4 regions of the Streptomyces sp. NPDC051286 genome follow, and region 3 is predicted to be linked to each of the others. Evidence: riboswitches for the same ligand, from Rfam matches in the RefSeq annotation. Region 3 holds a riboswitch; each other region holds the start of a gene.
The links. Region 3 has a riboswitch for cobalamin ahead of ACIBB8_RS30360 (cobalamin biosynthesis protein). Riboswitches for the same ligand answer to the same signal wherever they lie in the genome.

Region 1 (5,338 bases), on a different contig from region 3:
ACCCCGAGTACCACGACCACGACCGCGCCCGTCGACGCCCCGGAGGAGACGCCAAGGACGAACGGGTCGGCGAGCGGGTTGCGGAGCAGGGACTGCATGACCGTGCCGCACACCGCGAGTCCGGCGCCGCACACGGCGGCGAGCAGAGTACGGGGCATGCGCAGGTTCCAGATGATGCCGTCCCGGATCGGGGTGAGCCGCGAGTCGCCCAACCCGAGATGGGCGGCCACCGCGGACCAGACGTCGGCGACGGAGATCCGGGCAGGGCCGATGGTGACGGCGACGGCGACGGACAGGGCGAGCAGGGCGACGCCCGCGGCCCACAGCACACCGTCGCGCAGCCCCCGTGCGCCACCGGCCCTGCGGTGTGCATCGGTTCCGGGTGCCTGCTCCGTACGTACCCCTGCGACCCGTTCGGTGTCCGTCACCCGGCGAGCCCGAACGTCCGCAGTCCGGCGGCGACCTGTTCCAGACCCTCGACCGTCCGGATGGACGGGTTCATGGCCTGCCCGCTGAGCAGCACGTACCGCTTGTGCTTGACGGCGTCCATGTTCTTCGTCGCGGGATTGGACTCCAGGAACTCGATCTTCTTCGCGGCGCTCTCGGCGGTCTGTGCCCTGCGCGTCAGATCGCCGATGACCAGGACGTCGGGGTTGCGGTCGGCGACGGTCTCCCAGCTGATCTGGGGCCATTCCTCATGGGTGTCGTCGAAGACGTTCTTCGCTCCGAGCTCCCTGGTGATGACGCCGGGTGCGCCGCAGCAGCCTGCCAGGTACGGGGCCTTGGAGTCGGAGAACCAGTAGAGGAGAGTGGCGTCGGAGGCGTCGATGCCGTCGGTGGCCTTCTTCACCCGCTCCCGCAGCCGGGCGACGAGCTCGTCGCCGCGCTGCGGGACACCGAACACCGCGGCCAGGTCGCGCACTTCACCGTAGACGCTGTCCATGGTCAGTGCTTCGGTACGCGCTCCGTCGCCGCCGCCGGTGTTGTCCTTGCCGGTGCAGTCGGCGGGCGACACGTAGGTGGGGACACCGAGCTCCTCGAACTGTTCACGGGGGGCGACGCCGCCCTTGGCCAGGGTCGATTCGAACGAGGCGCTGACGAAGTCGGGTTCCTGGTCGAGGACCTTCTCCGACGACGGCCGGTTCTCCGAGAGGCGTGGCACCTTCGCGTTGGCCTTCTCCAGCCCCTTCATCACCGGGTCGGTCCAGGTGGCTGTGGCCGCCAGCCGGTCGGCGAGGCCGAGGGAGAGCAGGATCTCCGTCGATCCCTGGTCGACGGAGACGGCGTGGTGCGGAGCGGCTTCGACGGTGACGGTGCGGCCGCAGTTCCTGAGCGTCACCGGATAGCCTTCGCCATCAGCTGACTTGGCCGTGGAGTTGTCGGTCCCTCCGCCGCACGCGGTCAGCAGGAGGAGTGCCGCCGAGAACAGGGCGGCAGCGCGGGCGGGGCTGGCTATGGACGGCACGGAGTCCCTCTGCGTCTCAGGGCTCATGCGCGGAGCCCGCTGTACGGAGTGCTGTCGCCCGGTACCGGGCGGCAGGTGCCAGCAGGTCTTCGGACTCGGGTTCCTTCGGACGGGACGCCTTCCCAGGACACCCGTGGATGTCCCAGTGGCCGTGGCCCCGCCCGTCCCCCTCACCGCTGCGCGTCAGCTCCGGATTCGCACCGGATTCCCTGGCCCCTACGTGGAGTTTGACTGGCTTTGGCAAGCTATCACGCTGCTCCGCGCGGCTCGTCGGCGGTGCGGTGGGGCCAACGGCGCCCCGGCCGTACCGCCCCGGCATGTGCCGCCCCCTGCCTACGGACGCTGGAGGGCGACCACGGCGTTGTGGCCGCCGAACCCGAAGGAGTGGCTCACGGCGCGCCGGACGGGCCGGAGGCGGGGCTGTCCGGTGACGCAGTCGATGTCGAACTCGGTCGCCGGGGCGTCCAGGTTGGCGATCGGCGGTACGACCCCGCGCTGCAGCGTGAGGATCGTCAGCCCCGCCTCGATGGCTCCGGCAGCTCCCATGCAGTGGCCCAGTACCCCCTTGGGGGCGGTGACGGGTGGCCGGTGCGGGTAGGCCCGGCTGATGAGAGCGGCTTCGGTGGCGTCGCCCAGCGGTGTCGACGTGCCGTGCGCGTTGACGTGCTCGACGTCCTCGGCCGCCCAGTCCGCGTCGCGCAGCGCGGCCTCGACCGCGGCCCGGGCGACGGCGCCGGACGGGTGCGGACTGGTGGGATGGTGGGCGTCGGTGGTGGCGCCCGTCCCGGCGAGCAACGCCCGCGGGACCGCTGCCCGGGCCCGTGCGTCATCCGCCCGTTCCAGCACCATGACGGCGGCACCCTCCCCCATGACCAGACCGGCACGGTCGGCCGCGAACGGCCGGCAGAGGCGGGCTGGGTCGCCGTCCCTCGTGGCGGCGGCACCGGACCGCGCGAATCCGGTCATGGCGACCGGGAAGACGATCGACTCGGTGGCTCCGGCGATCGCGAGGTCGCACTGCCCGGTGACCAGCAGGTCCCGCGCGACGGAGAGCGCGGTGACCCCGGACGAACAGGCGGTGCACGGCGCCAGGCTGGGACCGGTCGCCCCCATCCGGATGGCGATCTCCGCCGCGGGCATGTTCGGAATGGTGAGGAGGATCCCCGCCGGCGAGGTGGCCCCGGGTCCGCGCCGGTCGAGGGCAACGGCCTGTTCGGTCAGGCCCGCGGAGCCTCCGCTGCTGGTGCCGACGACCACGGCGACCCGGCTGCCGTCCCAGTCGGCCGGGTCCAGTCCGGCGTCCGCGACCGCTTCCCGTGCGGCGAGGACGGCGAACTTGACGTACCTCCCCATCCGGAAAGCCGCACGGCCGCCGACCGCTTCGTCCAGATCGATGCCGGAGACCGTGCACGCGAAGTCGATCGCGCAGCCTTCGAGCTCGGGGACGGTGCGGGCCGGTGAGACCCCGGCGCACACCCCGTCCCAGGTGGCGTCGGTGTCGTTGCCGACCGGGGTGATCATCCCCAGGCCGGTGACGGCGACGGCAGGCCTGTTCATCGGGCGTTGCTCATCGCAGGGTCGCCGCTCACGACGGCATCGATGAACATCGTGATGTCGGCAAGGGTGGCGTCCTTGTAGAGCTTGTCGGAGTTGGCCTCGACCCCCAGCGTCTCCTTGATGATGACGGCGAACTCGGCGACGGCGAGGGAGTCCATCTCCAGGCTGTCCATCGTGGAACCCGGAAGGATCTCGGCGGCGGGCACCTTGAAGGTGTTCGTGAGAACGTCGGTGATCTGGGGGTGAATAGCGCTCATGATCTTCCTCTTCGCTAGGTCGTGCGGGTCGCGCAGTTCTTGCAGGTTCTGCTGATGCCCGGGACGGCGGAGCGCACGGTCCCGACGCCGAAGTAACTGACTCCCGATCTGCCGGTTACGCCTTGCGGCGAACCGCTTCGCCAACGATCACCCGCGGCTTCGTACAGCGCCGGGAAAGGACGGATTCGGTCCCCCAGTACGCCAGCAGAACGGCCCGGACTCCGAGGGCCCCGACCGCGTCCCGTACCCGGCACAGCCGCCCGGCGGTGCGCTCGTCCGAAGCATTCACCGCTCCCCCTGCGCCTCGGCGGTGGTGTGCCAGGACGCCTCCGGATCGTCGTACGCATCGACGTAGCCGGCGCCCGCGATGGGCCAGTTCGCGAACACCTCTTCGGGCAGCGCGAAGGACTCGATCAGGGCGGGCAGATGCCCGGCGACGGCGGCGATCAGCTGCTCGACGGCGTCCGGCAGGGCGTTGACCTGATCAGTGGTCAGGTGACCGGCGGCGAGCAGATCGCCACTGTTGCGGGCCACCCATTGGAGGGCGAACAGCCGCTCCAGTTCGGCCAGCCTCTCGAGGCCAGGACCTTCCGGCAGTTCTGCGACCGCCTCCGCGTACGCCTCGGCCGCCTGTCGGCGGGCGTGCGCCTCGACGCCCCGCAGGGCGGGCCCGGACGCCGCGTTCCACCGCGCCAGCGGATCACCGTGCGCTGCGCTGCTCATCCGCTCCCTGGCGCGGGCGAACCAGATGACCTCCACCCGCGCATGCAGCCACCCCAGGAACCGGGGGTCGGCGAGCTCTCCGGTCCCCCGGTCCGAGGTGCCGCCATCCACGGCCGGTGAGGCGGCGAAGAGCATTTCCGCGGCGGCCTTGGCGTGGATGGCCAGGTTGTCGCCCTCGGCGGTGATCACCGCCTCCACGCCGGTGATCAGCTCGGTCATGCCGTTGTTCTCCAACAGCGCCTGTGCTCCGCATCGTTCGCGGCACTCGACAACAACGGCACGGGCCTGCCAGGTGATCCACCCCTTCGCGACGGCGACCAGCCGCTCCGCCTCGGCCCGTCCCGTCTCCGTACCGGTGCCGAGCTGTTCCTCCCAGCGGTCGAGGGCCCTGCGGTGCAGCAGGCTCATCGCGAACACCGTGGCCATGGCCTCGGCGAGCGGGCCGTGATGGCTGCGGTGGGCAATCACCCGCACGCGTTCCGTGGCGCGCGGCCCGGAGATGTGCCGATGGCCCCCGTAGCGCACGGCGACGGCGAGCGTCGCGCGCGCGGAGCCGACCGCGCAGGCGCTCATGGAAATCTTGCCGACGGTGACGCGTGCGATCGAGGTGAGGAAGCGACGCCTGCGATTGGGCAGAACGCTGCTGAACTCCCCGTCGTCGCCGATCCGTCCGTGCTGACCGCCGAGCAGGGCGTCACGCCCCACGAAGACCCGGTCGAAAGAGGTCAGACAGTGGTCGACGGGGCTGCCCAGACGCGCCGGCAGCCTGCGGACGCGTACCCCCGGGAGAGCGTGCGTGTCGTCGGTGAGCGGCACCAGGAAGAGAAAGACGCCGTGGTCGGCGCCGTCGGCGAGCAGGCGCGCCGCAACCAGTCCGGCCTTGGGGCCGCCGGCCGGACTGGTGTTGGGCATGAACTTCTGTGCCCCGGCGTGCGGGGTGTGCAGCACGAACCCGTCGCGTGCGCGGTCGTACGTCGCCGTGGTCTCCATGGCCACCGCGTCATTGCCGTGCGCCACCTCCGTACAGAGGAAGGTGCCGATGCGCCGCAACCGGAGGAAGTCCGACAGGTCACGGCGGTTGTCGCCTGCGTGGTCGAGGAGGCTGCCGAGGAAGAGGTTGTAGTGGATGCCCGCAACGGTGGTGAGCGCCGGATCGACCGGGCCGAGCCACTCGTGCAGGGCGGCGAGGGCGCGGGGGTCGGCGGCGGGCCCTGCTGCGCTTTCGAGCGCGCTGTTGAGGATCCTCAGCCGTTCGTACGTCAGGGCAAGACGCTCGTCGGCACTGCGGCCGACCGGGCAGCGGAATGGTTCCGTAGAGATCAGCCGACGCCAGAAG
Region 2 (5,338 bases), on a different contig from region 3:
ACCTCCGGATCAGGGCGCGAGCCCAGAGGGGCTAGAAGTCGTCGTCGAAGGCGACCGAGCCTTCCACCGCCACCTGGTACGCGGACGGCCGGCGCTCGAAGAAGTTCGTCAGCTCCTGGACGCCCTGCAGCTCCATGAACGAGAACGGGTTCTCGGAGCCGTACACAGCCGGGAAGCCGAGCCGGGTGAGCCGCTGGTCGGCGACGCACTGCAGGTACTCGCGCATCGACTCGGTGTTCATGCCCGGCAGGCCGTCGCCGCACAGGTCGCGGCCGAACTGCAGCTCCGCGTCGACGGCCTCCTTCAGCATGTCGGTGACCTGCTGCTGGAGGGCGTCGTCGAAGAGCTCGGGCTCCTCCTTGCGGACGGTGTCCACGACCTCGAACGCGAAGTTCATATGCATCGTTTCATCACGGAAGACCCAGTTGGTCCCCGTGGCGAGGCCGTGCAGCAGACCGCGCGAGCGGAACCAGTAGACGTACGCGAACGCGCCGTAGAAGAAGAGCCCCTCGATGCACGCCGCGAAGCAGATCAGGTTCAGCAGGAAGCGACGGCGGTCGGCCTGCGTCTCCAGCCGCTCGATCTTCTCGACCGAATCCATCCACTTGAAGCAGAACTGCGCCTTCTCCCGGATGGAGGGGATCTCCTCCACCGCGTCGAACGCGGCCGCACGGTCGTCCGGGTCGGGCAGATAGGTGTCGAGCAACGTCAGATAGAACTGGACGTGCACGGCCTCCTCGAAGAGCTGACGCGACAGGTACAGCCGCGCTTCCGGGGAGTTGATGTGCTTGTACAGGGTCAGTACGAGGTTGTTGGAGACGATCGAGTCACCGGTCGCGAAGAACGCGACGAGCCGGCCGATCATGTGCTGCTCGGCGGGTGTCAGCTTGGCGAGATCGGCGACGTCGGAGTGGAGGTCGACCTCCTCGACCGTCCAGGTGTTCTTGATCGCGTCGCGGTAGCGCTCGTAGAAGTCCGGGTAGCGCATGGGCCGCAGAGTCAGTTCGAAGCCCGGGTCGAGCAGATTCTTGTCGGTCGATTTCATTACTGGCAGGCCTCGCAGGACTCGGGGTTTTCGAGGGAGCAGGCGATCGCGTCCGCGTCGGGAGCCGAAGCCTGCTGCACGGGAAGGGAAGCGGTGGCCGCGGCACGGCCGGACGCCGCCCGGGCGATCCGGGTGGCCGGGCGCGAGCGCAGGTAGTACGTCGTCTTCAGCCCCTGCTTCCAGGCGTACGCGTACATCGAGGAAAGTTTGCCGATCGTCGGCGTCTCCAGGAACAGGTTCAGCGACTGGCTCTGGTCCAGGAACGGCGTGCGCGCCGCTGCCATGTCGATCAGACCGCGCTGCGGGATCTCCCATGCCGTGCGGTACAGAGCCCGTACGTCCTCCGGGATCCAGGGGAAGCCCTGCACCGAGCCGCTCGCCTCGCGCAGTGCCTCGCGGGTCCGCGCGTCCCACACGCCCAGCTGCTTCAGCTCGTTCACCAGATAGGCGTTGACCTGGAGGAACTCACCGCTGAGCGTTTCGCGCTTGAAGAGGTTGGAGACCTGCGGCTCGATGCACTCGTACACCCCGGCGATCGAGGCGATCGTGGCGGTCGGAGCGATGGCGAGCAGCAGCGAGTTGCGCATGCCGGTCTTCGCGATCCGGGCGCGCAGCGCGTCCCAGCGCTCCGGCCAGCTCAGCTCGGTGTCGTAGTGGTCGGGGTGCAGCACGCCGCGGGCGGCGCGCGTCTCGGACCAGGCGGGCAGCGGACCGGACCGCTCGGCGAGGTCGCAGGACGCCTCGTACGCGGCGAGCATGATCCGCTCGGAGATCTTCGTGGAGAGCGCGCGGGCCTCGGGGGAGTCGAACGGCAGCCGCAGCCGGAAGAAGACGTCCTGGAGCCCCATCGCGCCCAGCCCCACCGGACGCCAGCGGGCGTTGGAGCGGCCGGCCTGCTCGGTCGGGTAGAAGTTGATGTCGACGACCCGGTCGAGGAACGTCACGGCGGTACGGACGGTGGAGTCCAGCCGCTCCCAGTCGATGTCGCCGTCGGCCACGAACGAACCGAGGTTGACCGAACCGAGGTTGCAGACGGCGGTCTCGCCGTCGTCGGTGACTTCGAGGATCTCGGTGCACAGGTTCGACGAGTGGACGACGCGACCCTGCTCTGCGGTCTGGTTGGCCGTCCGGTTGGAGGCGTCCTTGAACGTCATCCAGCCCTGACCGGTCTGCGCGAGCGTCCGCATCATCCGGCCGTACAGCTCACGCGCGGGCATCGACTTGCGGGCCAGGCCCTTGGCCTCGGCGGCCCGGTACGCGGCGTCGAACTCGTCGCCCCACAGGTCGACCAGTTCCGGCACATCGGCGGGGGAGAACAGCGACCAGTCGCCGTCCGCGTCGACCCGGCGCATGAACTCGTCCGGGATCCAGTGCGCCAGGTTGAGGTTGTGCGTACGCCGCTGGTCCTCGCCCGTGTTGTCGCGCAGCTCCAGGAATTCCTCGATGTCCGCGTGCCACGTCTCCAGGTAGACGGCGGCGGCGCCCTTGCGGCGGCCGCCCTGGTTCACTGCGGCGACCGAGGCGTCGAGCGTCTTCAGGAACGGCACGATGCCGTTGGAGTGCCCGTTGGTGCCGCGGATCAGCGAACCGCGGGCGCGGATCCGGGAGTACGAGAGGCCGATGCCGCCCGCGTGCTTGGAGAGCCGCGCCACCTGGTGGTAACGGTCGTAGATGGAGTCGAGCTCGTCCAGCGGTGAGTCCAGCAGATAGCAGGAGGACATCTGCGGGTGCCGGGTGCCGGAGTTGAAGAGTGTGGGGGAGGAGGGGAGGTAGTCGAGGCGGCTCATCAGGCCGTACAGCGCGGCGACCTCGTCCAGTGCGCGCACCGACTCGTCCTCGGCGAGGCCGGCGGCGACGCGCAGCATGAAGTGCTGCGGCGTCTCGATGACCTGGCGGGTGAGCGGGTGGCGCAGCAGATAGCGGCTGTGCAGTGTCCGCAGCCCGAAGTAGCCGAACCGGTCGGCGGCGCCGTCGGCGAGGGACTGCTCGACCAGCGCGTCGAGCCGGGCCGCGTGGAGCGCCACGAACGCGGCCGTGCGGTCCGCGATCAGACCCTCGCGGTGGCCGACGGCGACCGAGGCGGAGAACGACAGCGCGCCCTGACCGGCCGCCTCGTCCGCGATGGTGCGGGTCAGGAGACGGGCGGCGAGCCGGGAGTACGCGGGGTCCTCGGCGATCAGACCCGCGGCGGCCTCGGTGGCCAGCGTGCGCAACTCCGCCTCGTCCGACGCGGCGTTGCGGCCGCGCAGCGCGGCGGCGGCGACGCGGCCGGGGTCGGTGTCGGGCAGATCGGCAGTGAGGTCGGTCAGGGTCCGCAGCAGTGCGGCCCCGGGTCCGTCGTTCGTGGTTCCCGCGGACTCGGCGACTGAAGCCGGATCGGCTGGCGCGATGGTCACGTGGTGCTCTCCCTCGCTCGGCTCGGGGCCGGCGGGTGAGCGGGGCAGCCGCACGGAGGCATGCCCGAAGAAGGAGGGCAGCACTGCGTGCAGCGTCCACCGGCCCATCCGCGAGGCCCGGACGTCTGGGCGTCCGGATCGGTCGAGCCGGACGCGCTGTCGGCAGGTCCTCGGACTTTCAGGGTGCGCAAAAGGGACCCGAATATACCGTTGCGGGACAGTTCCGGATTCGCACCGGATTTCCCTGCGGCGACAGCGAGCATGAGCATACATGTGGGGGCCGCCCGATGAGGCAGCCCCCACATGTTGTGTCGAATCGGTTCACAGGCTCAGGTTGTACGTGAGCAGCGCGACGCCCGCAATGGGATCCCGGTCGTGTTCCGGTGGGGGTACGAAGCCGAGCCGATGGCAGATCCGGTGGGCGCCGGACATGGTCGACTGGGTGGACTGGACAAGCCGCTCGACGCCCTCCGCGGCCCGTGCCCGGGCGATACAGGCCCGCACGAGGGCCTCGCCCGCCCCGTGGCCACGCGCCCCCGTGCGACGGTGAGCATCCGGAACTCGGCGGATCGACAGGTCCATGCCGGGAGTGTGCCGTACCGGTGGGGTGGCGCCGGACGGGCTGGGTGCAGCCCGTCCGGCAAGGCACTAGCCGGCGGACGGGCTCGCGTCGGGTGACGGGCTCGACTCGGGCCTGGCCGAGGGGAGTTCCACCTGGACGCCCGGGTCGCCCGCGTCCGCCGTGTAGTCCGCCGGAGAGGTCTCGTCGACGCCCGCCGGGGCCTTCACCGCGTTCAGGACGAAGGTCAGCACCGCGGTCACCACGGCGTTCAGCACGAACGCCGTCAGACCGATGTAGCCGATCTCGCCGATCCCCGGGATCTCCTTCGAGGAGCCGCCGAAGTGCGCCTGGGTCGGGCTCGCCACTCCGTATGCGGCGAGCGTGCCGTACACCATGCCGACTGCCCAGCCCGCGAGCAGCGCCCAGCGGTGGAACCACCGGGTGAACAGGCCGCCGACCAGTGCCGGGAACGTCTGCAGGATCCAGATCCCGCCAAGCAACTGGAAGTTGATCGCGACCGTCTTGTCCATGGTGAGGACGAAGACGAGCGCCCCGACCTTCACCACCAGCGACACCAGCTTGGAGACCTTCGTCTCCTGGGCCGGGGTCGCGTCGGGCTTCAGGAAGTCCTTGTAGATGTTCCGGGTGAAGAGGTTCGCCGCGGCGATCGACATGATCGCGGCGGGAACCAGCGCGCCGATGCCGATCGCGGCGAACGCCACACCGGCGAACCAGTCGGGGAACATGTTCTCGAACAGCTGCGGGATCGCCAACTGTCCGTTCTCCACCTTGACTCCGGCGGCGATCGCCATGAAGCCGAGCAGCGCCAGCAGGCCCAGCATCAGCGAGTACAGCGGCAGGATCGTGGTGTTCCGCCGGATCACCTCACGGCTGCGACTGGAGAGCGTCGCCGTGATCGAGTGCGGGTACATGAAGAGGGCGAGCGCCGAACCCAGGGCCAGGGTCGCGTAACCCCATTGGCCGGGATCGGCGGGCGCGAGGGCGCCGCGCGGTTTGCCGGTTGCGGGGTTGGTCTGTGAGAACGCGTCGCCCGCCTTGGTGAAGATGTCGTCGAAGCCGCCCAGCTTGATCGGGATGTAGATGATCGCTACCGCGATGACCAGGTAGATCAGCCCGTCCTTGACGAACGCGATCAGCGCGGGAGCGCGCAGCCCGGAGGAGTACGTGTACGCGGCGAGCACCGCGAACGCGATCAGCAACGGCAGGTCCTTGACGAACCAGTTGGTGTTCTCGCCGCCGCCGACGCCCATCACGTCCAGCACCGCCTGGATGCCGACGAGCTGGAGCGCGATGTACGGCATCGTGGCGAGGATG
Region 3 (5,338 bases):
TAGCGCGCGTAGGCCGCGGTACGAACAGGACCGCCGAGCATGGCGGCGGCGTAGTGCACCAGCGGGACCTCGGGGACGAGGGTGGAGACGGCCGTGGCGTGCACGGCGTGGGTGTGCACGACGGCGGCGGCGTCGGTGTTGCGGTAGACCGCCAGGTGGAGCGGGAGTTCGCTGGTCGGGGCGAGGGCGCCGAGCACCTGGTTGCCGTGGAGGTCGACGGCCACGGTGTCGCCGGGGCCCAGCCGGTCGTACGGCACACCGCTCGGGGTGACCAGGACGAGGTCGCCGACCCGCGCCGACACATTGCCCGAGGTGCCGACCACCAGGCCCTCCGCAGCGGTCCTGCGGGCGGTGGCGACGACACCGTTCCAGGCCTGCTCGATCGCGTCGCGTGCGTCGTTCGCATCGCGCCCGTTGTGCCCGTTATGCCCGCTGTGCGCGTCCTCGTGATGCTCAGTCATAGGGGAATCCTGTCAGCGGGTCCGGCACGGCAGGAGACGTCGGGTGATCCACATCTCTTTTCGGAGGTTTCCGGGCACCCGGATCAGAGGGCGTGAAGCGAGGCGGGAGGGGCGAAACCCGGCCACGACAGGCGCTGCACCCCCGCATCGACTGTCGGTGACCCGACAAAAAGAGTGACTCAACTCCGCTTGGAGTCACCACAGAGCCCCGCTCAGTTCATCTTCCGTTCACCCAGGTTGCCTACGTTCCACGTGCCAATGACGTCGAACGATTGCCTGGGTAAATGGAACACATCACGCTGCTCCTCGCGATTGTGATCGTGACAGCTCTAGTGTTCGATTTCACGAACGGTTTCCATGACACCGCGAACGCGATGGCGACCACCATCTCGACCGGTGCCCTCAAACCCAAGACAGCGGTGGCCATGTCCGCCGCTCTCAACCTCGTCGGCGCCTTCCTGTCGGTGGAAGTCGCCAAAACGATCTCCGGCGGGATCATCAACGAGGACGGACTGCGGACAGAAGTCATCTTCGCGGCCCTCGTCGGCGCCATTCTGTGGAATCTGCTCACCTGGCTGGTCGGCCTGCCGTCCAGCTCGTCCCACGCACTCTTCGGCGGTCTGATCGGCGCCGCGGTGATGTCGGCGGGCTGGTCCTCGGTCAACGGCGGAACCGTCGTCACCAAGGTGCTGCTTCCCGCGGTCGCCGCCCCGGTCGTCGCGGGTGTCGCCGCGCTGCTGGCGACCAGGCTGACGTACCGGATCGGCGGCGGGAACCGCAACGAGGCCCAGGAGAAGGCAACTGCCAAGGGCTACCGGGCCGGCCAGATCGCCTCGGCCGGACTGGTCTCGCTCGCCCACGGCACCAACGACGCGCAGAAGACCATGGGCGTCATCACCCTGGCCCTGGTCACCGGTGGCGTCCTGTCCCCCGGCTCGAACCCGCCGGTCTGGGTCATCGTCTCCGCCGGTCTGGCCATCGCGCTCGGCACCTACCTGGGCGGCTGGCGCATCATCCGCACCATGGGCAGCGGCCTCACCGAGCTCAAGCCGCCGCAGGGCTTCGCCGCCCAGACCAGCGCGGCCACGGTCATCCTGGCCTCCTCGCACCTCGGCTTCTCCCTCTCCACCACCCAGTCCTGCTCCGGCGCCGTGATGGGTGCGGGTCTGGGCCGCCAGGGCGGCGTGGTCCGGTGGTCCACCGCGACCCGGATGTTCGCCGCCTGGGGTCTGACCCTGCCGGCCGCGGGTCTGGTCGGCGCGGGCGCGGAGTTCCTCACCAAGCAGGGCACCTGGGGTGTCGTCGCCGTCGCCGTCCTGCTCGTCGCGGGCTCCGGAGCGATCTGGCTGCTGTCCCGGCGCAAGCCGGTCGGGCACGGCGATGTCGCGCCCACCGGTGAGGTCGCCGAACCGGCGGGTGTCATCACCACCGCCATCGCGGCCGTCACCCCGCCGCCGCCCGCCGGAGCGGCCGCGGTCGCCACGGCAGTGGACACGACCACGGACCTCAAGACCACCATCCCGGCCCAGCCCGGAACCGTCGCCGCCGATCCGGCGCGGCCCGCCACGGTGTAAGGACAGATCACCATGAACATCGACTGGGCAGCTCTCGGCACCGTCTTCGGCGTCTCGCTCGTCGTCACCGTCGCGCTGGTGGGCCTCTTCACCCTGGGCATCGTCGGCCTCTCCAAGCAGCCGGAACCGGCCGCGCAGGGCGGCTCCACCGGAGGCTCCCTGGTGCTCGCCCGCGCGGGCGCGTACCTCTGCTTCGGGCTCTGTGCGGCCTCGGTCGCGTACGGGATCTATCTGATCGTCGCCTGAGCCCCTTTCCGCACTCCGCCATCGGGCCGGACACACCTCACGTGTGTCCTGCCCGATGTGCGTCTGCGCACACTGCACCACCGCAGGTCAACGCCAGGTTGACGGGCGTTCGCGGAGCGTGGTGGACTGCCGGAGCCATTTACGGCGACAGCAGAGGAAGCCGGTGTGAATCCGGCGCGGTCCCGCCACTGTCACCGGGGAGCAGTCCCCCACACCGGAAGTCACGGCCCGCGCATGCGGGCTGGAAGGCCGGGGGAACTGCGGATCCGGGAGCCAGGAGACTCTCGCCGCCGGTCACGTCGAACCAGGGCGCGGACCCTGAGTGAGGACATATCGCCATGCCCGGCTGCCGTGCGTCCGCCGTTTCTGTGCCGCTCTCACCAGGAGCCGGCTGTACCGAGGTCCTTCGAGGCAGCGCGGCCGGCTGAGCCGTGCGAGCCGACCGCATCTTCGCGTACGGCGCCGCCGCCGGCCTGATCGGCGATCTGCTGCTCGGTGATCCCCGCCGGGGGCATCCGGTCGCCGCCTTCGGGCGGGCCGCGGCGGGCCTCGAACGGCGTCTGTGGCGCGACCACCGCGGGTGGGGCGCCCTGCACACCCTGGTCTGCGCCGGAGGCGCTGCGGGTGGAGCCGCGCTCGCCGCCCGTGCCGTACGCCGTCATCCCGCCGCCTCCGTCGCGCTGACCGCGGCCGCCACCTGGTCCGTCGTCGGCGGCACCTCGCTGGGTCGCGAGGCGCGCGCCATCGGCGGCGCGCTCGCCGCCGGTGACATCGAGCTGGCCCGGGAGCGCCTCCCCCATCTGTGCGGGCGCGACCCGCACTCCCTCGACGGGCCGCAGATCGCGCGCGCCGTGGTGGAGTCCGTGGCCGAGAACACCTCGGACGCGGTGGTGGGTGCCCTCGTGTGGGGCGCGCTGGGTGGCGTGCCCGGACTCGTCGCCTTCCGCGCCGTCAACACCCTCGACGCGATGGTCGGGCACAAGTCGCCCCGCCATGTGCGCTACGGCTGGGCCTCGGCCCGCCTGGACGACGTCGCGGGCTGGCCCGGCGCCAGGCTCACCGCAGCGCTCGCCGTGGTTGCCGGGGGGCAGCCACGTCGAGCGCTGCGGGCCTGGCGGGCGGACGCGGGCAGGCATCCGAGCCCCAACGCGGGTCCGGTGGAGGCCTCGTTCGCGGGGGCACTCGGCGTACGGCTCGGCGGGACCCTCGCGTACGGCGGGCGTGTCGAGCACCGGCCGGTACTGAACGGCGCGACCGGCCGTGCGGTGCAGACCGGGGACATCGAGCGCGCGGTGCGGCTGTCGCGCCGCGTGGGGGTACTGGCCCTCGGCGTGTGCGCGGCGGGCCGGCTGATCGCGGGACGCTGGTCGCCCTCGGGGCGGCGTGCGGCCGCGGGACGGAGCGGGAAATGAGCGGCGGGCTGCTGGTCGCCGGAACCACGTCGGACGCGGGCAAGAGCGTCGTCACGGCAGGCATCTGCCGGTGGCTGGTGCGCCAGGGTGTGAAGGTCGCGCCGTTCAAGGCGCAGAACATGTCGCTGAACTCGTTCGTCACCCGCGAGGGCGCGGAGATCGGACGCGCGCAGGCGATGCAGGCGCAGGCCGCCCGGGTGGAACCGACCGCGCTGATGAACCCGGTGCTGCTCAAGCCCGGCGGCGACCGGTCCAGTCAGGTCGTCCTGATGGGCAGGCCGGTGGGCGAGATGAGCGCACGCGGTTACCACGGGGGGCGACAGGAATCGCTGTTCGGCACGGTCGTGGACTGTCTGGAGCAGCTTCGGGGCACCTATGACGCCGTGATCTGCGAGGGGGCGGGCAGCCCGGCCGAGATCAATCTGCGGCGCACCGACATCGTGAACATGGGGATCGCGCGGGCTGCGGGGTTCCCCGTCGTCGTCGTCGGTGACATCGACCGCGGTGGCGTCTTCGCCTCGTTCTTCGGCACGACGGCGCTGCTCAGCGCCGAGGATCAGGCTCTGATCGCCGGCTATCTGGTCAACAAGTTCCGCGGCGACGTGTCGCTCCTGGAGCCGGGTCTCGACATGCTGCACGGGCTGACCGGGCGGCGGACGTACGGAGTGCTGCCGTTCGCCCACGGCCTGGGCATCGACGAGGAGGACGGGCTACGGGTCTCGCTCCGCGGGGCCGTACGCGAGTCGGTCGTCGCTCCGCCGCACGGCGAGGACGTGCTGCGGGTCGCGGTGTGCGCCGTGCCGCTGATGTCCAACTTCACCGATGTGGACGCGCTGGCCGCCGAGCCGGGTGTCGTGGTGCGGTTCGTGGACCGGGCGGAGGAGCTGGCCGACGCGGATCTGGTGATCGTGCCGGGCACGCGCGGGACGGTGAAGGCGCTGGCCTGGCTGCGGGAATGGGGGCTGGCCGACGCGTTGCTGCGACGGGCGGCGCAGGGGCGTCCGGTGCTCGGCATCTGTGGCGGGTTCCAGGTGCTCGCGGAGCAGATCGAGGACGAGGTGGAGTCGCGGGCGGGGCGGGTCGACGGGCTCGGACTGCTGCCGGTGCGGATCCGGTTCGACCGTGAGAAGACCCTCGCCCGGCCGGTCGGTACGGCGCTCGGGGAGCCGGTGGAGGGGTACGAGATCCACCACGGGGTCGCCGATGTGCGGGGCGGCGAGCCGTTCCTGGACGGGTGCCGGGTCGGCGCGGTGTGGGGGACGCACTGGCACGGGTCGCTGGAGAGCGATGCGTTCCGGCGGCGGTTCCTGGGGGAGGTCGCGCGAACGGCGGGACGGCGGTTCGTGGCCGCACCCGACACGAGTTTCGGGGCGTTGCGGGAGGAACAGCTGGACCGGCTGGGGGATCTGATCGAGGAGCACGCGGATACGGGGGCGTTGATGCGGTTGATCGAGGCGGGGGTACCGGAGGGACTGCCCTTTGTGGGCCCCGGGGCGCCGGAGGTGCCGGCGGCCCGTGGGGCCGGGGAGACCGGAGGGTGGGCGTGAGGGGGACGCCCTCCGCGGACTCTGTTCCCCGGCCCGCACCTTCCCGTGACCGGACCTCCGCCCCGGGCCCCGGTCCTCAGGTGCCGGACGGGCTGAGC
Region 4 (5,338 bases), on a different contig from region 3:
CACCACCGCCCCCTCCATCCGGTCCCGCCACAGCTCCATCGCCGCGGCGCTGCGAGTCGTGCCCAGCTTCTTGGCGAGATCGGGGACCGTGGGGTCCGACAGGGTGCAGATGACCTCGTTGCCGGCAGGCAGCCGCTTGCGGGTGACCCCGCTGGCGACCATGGCCACGTCGCACAGGATCGGCGCACCGGAGCGCAGCGCCGCGCGGGCACCGGCCACGACCCCCGGGGTGAAGTCGATGTCGCGTACGAGGTCGACCATGCCGCAGGCGTGGATCATGCGGACCGCGACCTGGCTGACGTCGGCGGGCAGCCCCGCGAGATCCGCCTCGGCGCGGATGGTGGCGAAGGACTGGCGGTAGATCGCCGGTCCGTCCTTCTCGTACTGGAACACGGTGGTTTCGCTCTCTCCGGTCGGTGGTCGGGCTGCAGCGCCCTCGGGTCGGTGGTTCAGGTACGGGTGCGGCGGGCGGCGTTCACCGCGGCGGCCAGGTCGGACGGGCTGCCGTGAACCGTCACGGGGGCGCCCCGTTCACCGCCGCGGACCTGGGCCACCTGGTGCCCGCCCGGAACGGCGACGACGTCGGCCCAGGCGCCCTTGGGGTGACCGCAGCGGCGTTCGCAGCCGGACCAGTGGACGGGGAGCTGCCCGGCCACGGGCTCTCCGGCGGTCCGTACGAAGGCCTCCGCGTCGCCCCGCACATCCGCCAGGGACTTCGCACAGCCGGGCCGGCCGATGCACGCACCGATCCCCGTCCACGCGGAGCCGGGCCCGACGATCAGTCCGGCCGCATCCCACTCGCGCAGCCGCACCGCCGCGTCGCCGGGCGTCACGCCCGTCACGACGACGCTCCGCCACGGGGTCAGCCGCAGCTCGCGGCCCACGCGGGACAGGCTCGTCCACTGAGCACCGGTGAGCCGCCCGAGCGGCACCCCCACACAGACCGCGGTGCCCACGACGCCGTACGCGGGCTCCTGCGCCGCCGACGCCGGTGGTACGCGCTCCGCGGCACCGGCCACCCGCAGTGCCACCCGCACCGCCTCCAGCAACTCTTCGGCCGCAAAGGGCAGTTCGCTCATCCGCCAGGCGCCCGTCTCCTGCGCCGCCGCCAGAAACGTCTCGGCGGCGATGAGCGCCGCGCGCGGCGCATCGTCCCCGGAGACCCTCAGCACCGCCTCCGCGGCCCCGATCCGCAGGAGCGCGCTCCCGTCGCTCTGCCCCAGCAACGTCACATCCGCGCCCAGGGCATCGACGTCACCACGGCCGTCGTCCAGCGCGAAGAGAAAGCGGCCGGACAACCCGGCCGCTTTGTCACTTCCGCACAACAGCGCGTCCAGCGCGGTCAGCCACGGCCGGACATCCCGGTGGCCCCGGCCGTCGAGCCCGGAGAGCGGGGAGGCCACGACGTTGCGTATCCGCTCATGGCTCCGGGACGGCAGCAGCCCTGCCCCGCCCAGGAGTTCGGCGAGCCGTCCGCCGCACTCCGGGCCGAGGCCGCGCAACTGGACATTGCCCCGCGAAGTGAGATGCAGCTCACCGTCGCCCAACTCCCGTGCGGCACCGTGGAGCGCGTCCGCTTGTCGGGCAGTCAGCACGCCACCGGGGACCCGGACCCGCGCCAGCGCCCCGTCATCCGCCCGGTGGAGCCGCAGCGACCCCGGGCAGGCATCGCCGCGGTCACGGGAGACGGGCTCCCCCGGGGCCGATGGCGGGGTGTCGGAAGTGGACATGGCGGCGAGCATACCGACCATCATTCTGAGCTGTATGAATCCCATCCGATGTAAGGCCCTTACTATGCCTAGCAACGGGCCACCCGGCCCGGTATCGCCCAAGAGCCTGTCGGGCTCTTGGGCGACAGGGGAGGAAGCCCGGTGCGAGTCCGGCGCGGTCCCGCCACTGTGAGTCCGGCCCTGGGCCGGGCGAGTCAGGAACTCCCTTCCCCAAGGTCTCGACACCGCTCGAGCAGGGGAGACCCATTCCGACACCGCCCGGGGCGTGGACACCCCGAGGAAGGCCCGACGCCGCATGATCCTGCTCCTGTCGACGTCCGACACCGACCTGCTCAGCGCCCGCGCCGCGGACGGTCCGGTGACCTACCGCTACGCCAATCCCTCGCGCCTGCCGCTCGACGGCCTCCCCGTTCTCCTCGACGGCGCCGACCTCGTCGTCGTACGCCTCCTCGGCGGGGTCCGCGCCTGGCAGGAAGGGCTCGACCAGGTCCTCGCCACCGGCAGGCCGGTCGTCGTCCTCACCGGCGAACAGGCCCCCGACGCCCAGCTGATGGCCGCCTCCACCGTCCCGATCGGGCTCGCCGCCGAGGCGCACGCCTACTTGGCGCACGGCGGCCCGGCCAACCTGGACCAGCTGGCCCGGTTCCTCTCCGACACCGTGCTGCTGACCGGCCACGGCTTCGAGCCTCCGGCACCCGCACCGTCCTGGGGACCCCTGGAGCGCACCGCGCGCGCCTGTGACGGCCCGACCGTCGCGGTGCTCTACTACCGCGCCCACCACATGAGCGGGAACACCGCGTTCGTCGACGCGCTCTGCCGGTCGATCGAGGACGCGGGCGCCCGCGCCCTCCCCCTGTACGTCGCCTCCCTGCGTACCCCGGAACCCGCACTCATCGACGAACTGCGCGCCGCCGACGCCATCGTCACCACCGTCCTCGCCGCGGGCGGCACCCGGCCCGCCGAGGCATCGGCGGGCGGCGACGACGAGTCCTGGGACGCGGGTGCGCTCACCGGACTCGACGTACCGATCCTGCAGGCTCTCTGCCTGACCAGCTCGCGCAGCGACTGGGAGGACAACGACGAGGGTGTCTCCCCGCTCGACGCGGCCAGCCAGATCGCGGTCCCCGAGTTCGACGGCCGGCTGATCACCGTCCCGTTCTCCTTCAAGGAGATCGACGAGGACGGACTGCCCACGTACGTCGCCGACACCGAACGCGCCGCACGCGTCGCCGGAATCGCCGTACGCCACGCACGGCTTCGCCACATCCCGGCCGGGGACAAGCGCCTGGCACTCGTCCTCTCCGCCTACCCGACCAAGCACTCCCGTATCGGCAACGCCGTCGGGCTCGACACCCCCGCCAGTGCTGTCGCCCTGCTGCGCCGACTGCGCGCCGAGGGCTACGACTTCGGGCCCGAGGACGAACTCCCCGGCCTGGTCTCCGGCGACGGCGACGAGCTGATCTACGCCCTGATCGAGGCCGGCGGCCACGACCAGGAGTGGCTGACCGAGGAGCAGCTGGCCCGCAACCCGGTCCGTATCCCGGCCGCCGACTACCGGCGCTGGTACGCCACGCTCCCGGACGGACTCCGCGACGCCGTCGAGCGGCACTGGGGTCCGCCGCCCGGCGAGATGTTCGTGGACCGCTCCCGCAATCCGGAGGGCGACATCGTGCTCGCCGCCCTGCGCCGCGGGAACCTCCTCATTCTCATCCAGCCGCCCCGCGGCTTCGGCGAGAACCCGATCGCGATCTACCACGACCCCGATCTGCCGCCCTCGCACCACTACTTGGCCGCGTACCGCTGGATCGCGGCGGCGCGGGACGACGGCGGTTTCGGGGCCGACGCGATGATCCACCTCGGCAAGCACGGCAACCTGGAGTGGCTGCCCGGCAAGAACGCGGGCCTCTCCGCGGACTGCGGCCCGGACGCGGCACTGGGCGATCTCCCGCTCGTCTACCCGTTCCTGGTGAACGACCCGGGCGAGGGCACGCAGGCCAAGCGCCGCGTCCACGCCACCCTGATCGACCACCTCGTGCCGCCGATGGCCCGCGCGGACAGCTACGGCGACATCGCGCGCCTGGAGCAACTCCTCGACGAACACGCCCAGATCGCCGCGATGGACCCGGCGAAACTGCCCGCGATCCGCGCCCAGATCTGGACCCTGATCCAGGCCGCCAAGCTCGACCACGACCTCGGGCTCGACGACCGCCCGGACGACGAGGGTTTCGACGAGTTCATCATGCATCTGGACGGCTGGCTCTGCGAGATCAAGGACGCCCAGATCCGCGACGGCCTGCACGTCCTGGGCGGTGCCCCGGCCGGTGCGGACCGGGTCAACCTGGTCCTGGCGATCCTGCGCGCCCGCCAGATCTGGGGCGGTACGGCGTCGCTGCCCGGCCTGCGCGAGGCACTCGGGCTTGACGAGTCCGCTGCCACCCGCACCACCGCCGACGAGGCCGAGGAACAGGCACGCGCCCTGGTCCAGGCGATGGAGGACGCGGACTGGGACCCGGCGGCGGTCGCGACCGTAACGGCATCGCATCCCCGACCGGTCGCGGACATCCTCGACTTCGCCGCCCGCGAGGTGGTCCCCCGGCTGTCCGCCACCACCGCCGAACTCGAGCACACCGTCCACGCCCTGAACGGCGGCTTCGTCCCGGCGGGCCCCTCCGGATCCCCGCTGCGCGGCCTGGTCAACGTCCTGCCGACCGGCCGCAACTTCTACTCCGTCGACCCGAAGGCGGTCCCGTCCCGCCTCGCCTGGGAGACCGGTCAGGCCCTGGCCGACTCGCTCCTGGAGCGCTACCGCACCGACAACGGCGAGTGGCCCACCTCGGTCGGCCTCTCCCTGTGGGGCACCAGCGCGATGCGCACCTCCGGCGACGACGTCGCCGAGGCGCTGGCGCTGCTCGGCGTCCGCCCGGTCTGGGACGACGCCTCGCGCCGCGTCACCGGCCTGGAACCGATCGACCTCGCCGAGCTGGGCCGCCCGCGCATCGATGTGACGCTGCGCATCTCCGGCTTCTTCCGAGACGCGTTCCCGCACACCATCGGCCTGCTCGACGACGCGGTACGTCTCGCCGCTTCCCTCGACGAACCGGCCGAGCAGAACCACATCCGGGCGCACGCCCAGGCCGACCTCGCCGAACACGGCGACGAACGCCGGGCCACCACCCGCATCTTCGGTTCCCGCCCCGGTACCTACGGAGCGGGTCTCCTCCAGCTCATCGACAGCCGCGACTGGCGCACCGACGCCGACCTCGCCGAGGTCTACACCGTCTGGGGCGGTTACGCCTACGGCCGCGAACTCGATGGGCGCCCGGCCCGCGACGAGATGGAGACGGCGTACAAGCGCATCGCCGTGGCCGCCAAGAACACGGACACCCGAGAGCACGACATCGCGGACTCGGACGACTACTTCCAGTACCACGGCGGCATGGTGGCCACGGTCCGCGCCCTGCGCGGCACCGCCCCGGAGGCGTACATCGGCGACTCCACCCGCCCGGAGACGGTCCGCACCCGCACCCTCGTCGAGGAGACGTCCCGCGTCTTCCGCGCCCGCGTGGTCAACCCCAAGTGGATCGAGGCGATGCGCCGCCACGGCTACA

Region 1: linked by a shared signal. The riboswitch ahead of ACIBB8_RS30990 (ABC transporter substrate-binding protein) and the one ahead of ACIBB8_RS30360 (cobalamin biosynthesis protein) in region 3 are both predicted to bind cobalamin.
Region 2: linked by a shared signal. The riboswitch ahead of ACIBB8_RS31535 (ribonucleoside-diphosphate reductase subunit alpha) and the one ahead of ACIBB8_RS30360 (cobalamin biosynthesis protein) in region 3 are both predicted to bind cobalamin.
Region 4: linked by a shared signal. The riboswitch ahead of cobN (cobaltochelatase subunit CobN) and the one ahead of ACIBB8_RS30360 (cobalamin biosynthesis protein) in region 3 are both predicted to bind cobalamin.

What each region holds. Positions count from the first base shown of each region.
Region 1 is NZ_JBITER010000046.1:18,975-24,312, reverse strand. It holds gene ACIBB8_RS30995 (FecCD family ABC transporter permease) at 1-428, opposite strand, end outside; gene ACIBB8_RS30990 (ABC transporter substrate-binding protein) at 425-1,492, opposite strand; cobalamin riboswitch at 1,528-1,716, opposite strand; gene ACIBB8_RS30985 (beta-ketoacyl-[acyl-carrier-protein] synthase family protein) at 1,799-3,022, opposite strand; gene ACIBB8_RS30980 (acyl carrier protein) at 3,019-3,279, opposite strand; partial or broken gene ACIBB8_RS30975 (acyl-CoA dehydrogenase) at 3,395-5,338, opposite strand, start outside.
Region 2 is NZ_JBITER010000049.1:9,928-15,265, reverse strand. It holds gene ACIBB8_RS31540 (ribonucleotide-diphosphate reductase subunit beta) at 32-1,045, opposite strand; gene ACIBB8_RS31535 (ribonucleoside-diphosphate reductase subunit alpha) at 1,045-3,441, opposite strand; cobalamin riboswitch at 3,585-3,717, opposite strand; gene ACIBB8_RS31530 (GNAT family N-acetyltransferase) at 3,763-4,023, opposite strand; gene mctP (monocarboxylate uptake permease MctP) at 4,090-5,338, opposite strand, start outside.
Region 3 is NZ_JBITER010000043.1:32,750-38,087, forward strand. It holds gene ACIBB8_RS30345 (class II aldolase/adducin family protein) at 1-461, opposite strand, end outside; gene ACIBB8_RS30350 (anion permease) at 746-2,035, shown strand; gene ACIBB8_RS30355 (hypothetical protein) at 2,048-2,281, shown strand; cobalamin riboswitch at 2,434-2,565, shown strand; gene ACIBB8_RS30360 (cobalamin biosynthesis protein) at 2,713-3,693, shown strand; partial or broken gene ACIBB8_RS30365 (cobyric acid synthase) at 3,690-5,338, shown strand, end outside.
Region 4 is NZ_JBITER010000026.1:64,849-70,186, reverse strand. It holds gene ACIBB8_RS24750 (precorrin-8X methylmutase) at 1-393, opposite strand, end outside; gene cobG (precorrin-3B synthase) at 450-1,742, opposite strand; cobalamin riboswitch at 1,824-1,955, shown strand; gene cobN (cobaltochelatase subunit CobN) at 2,026-5,338, shown strand, end outside.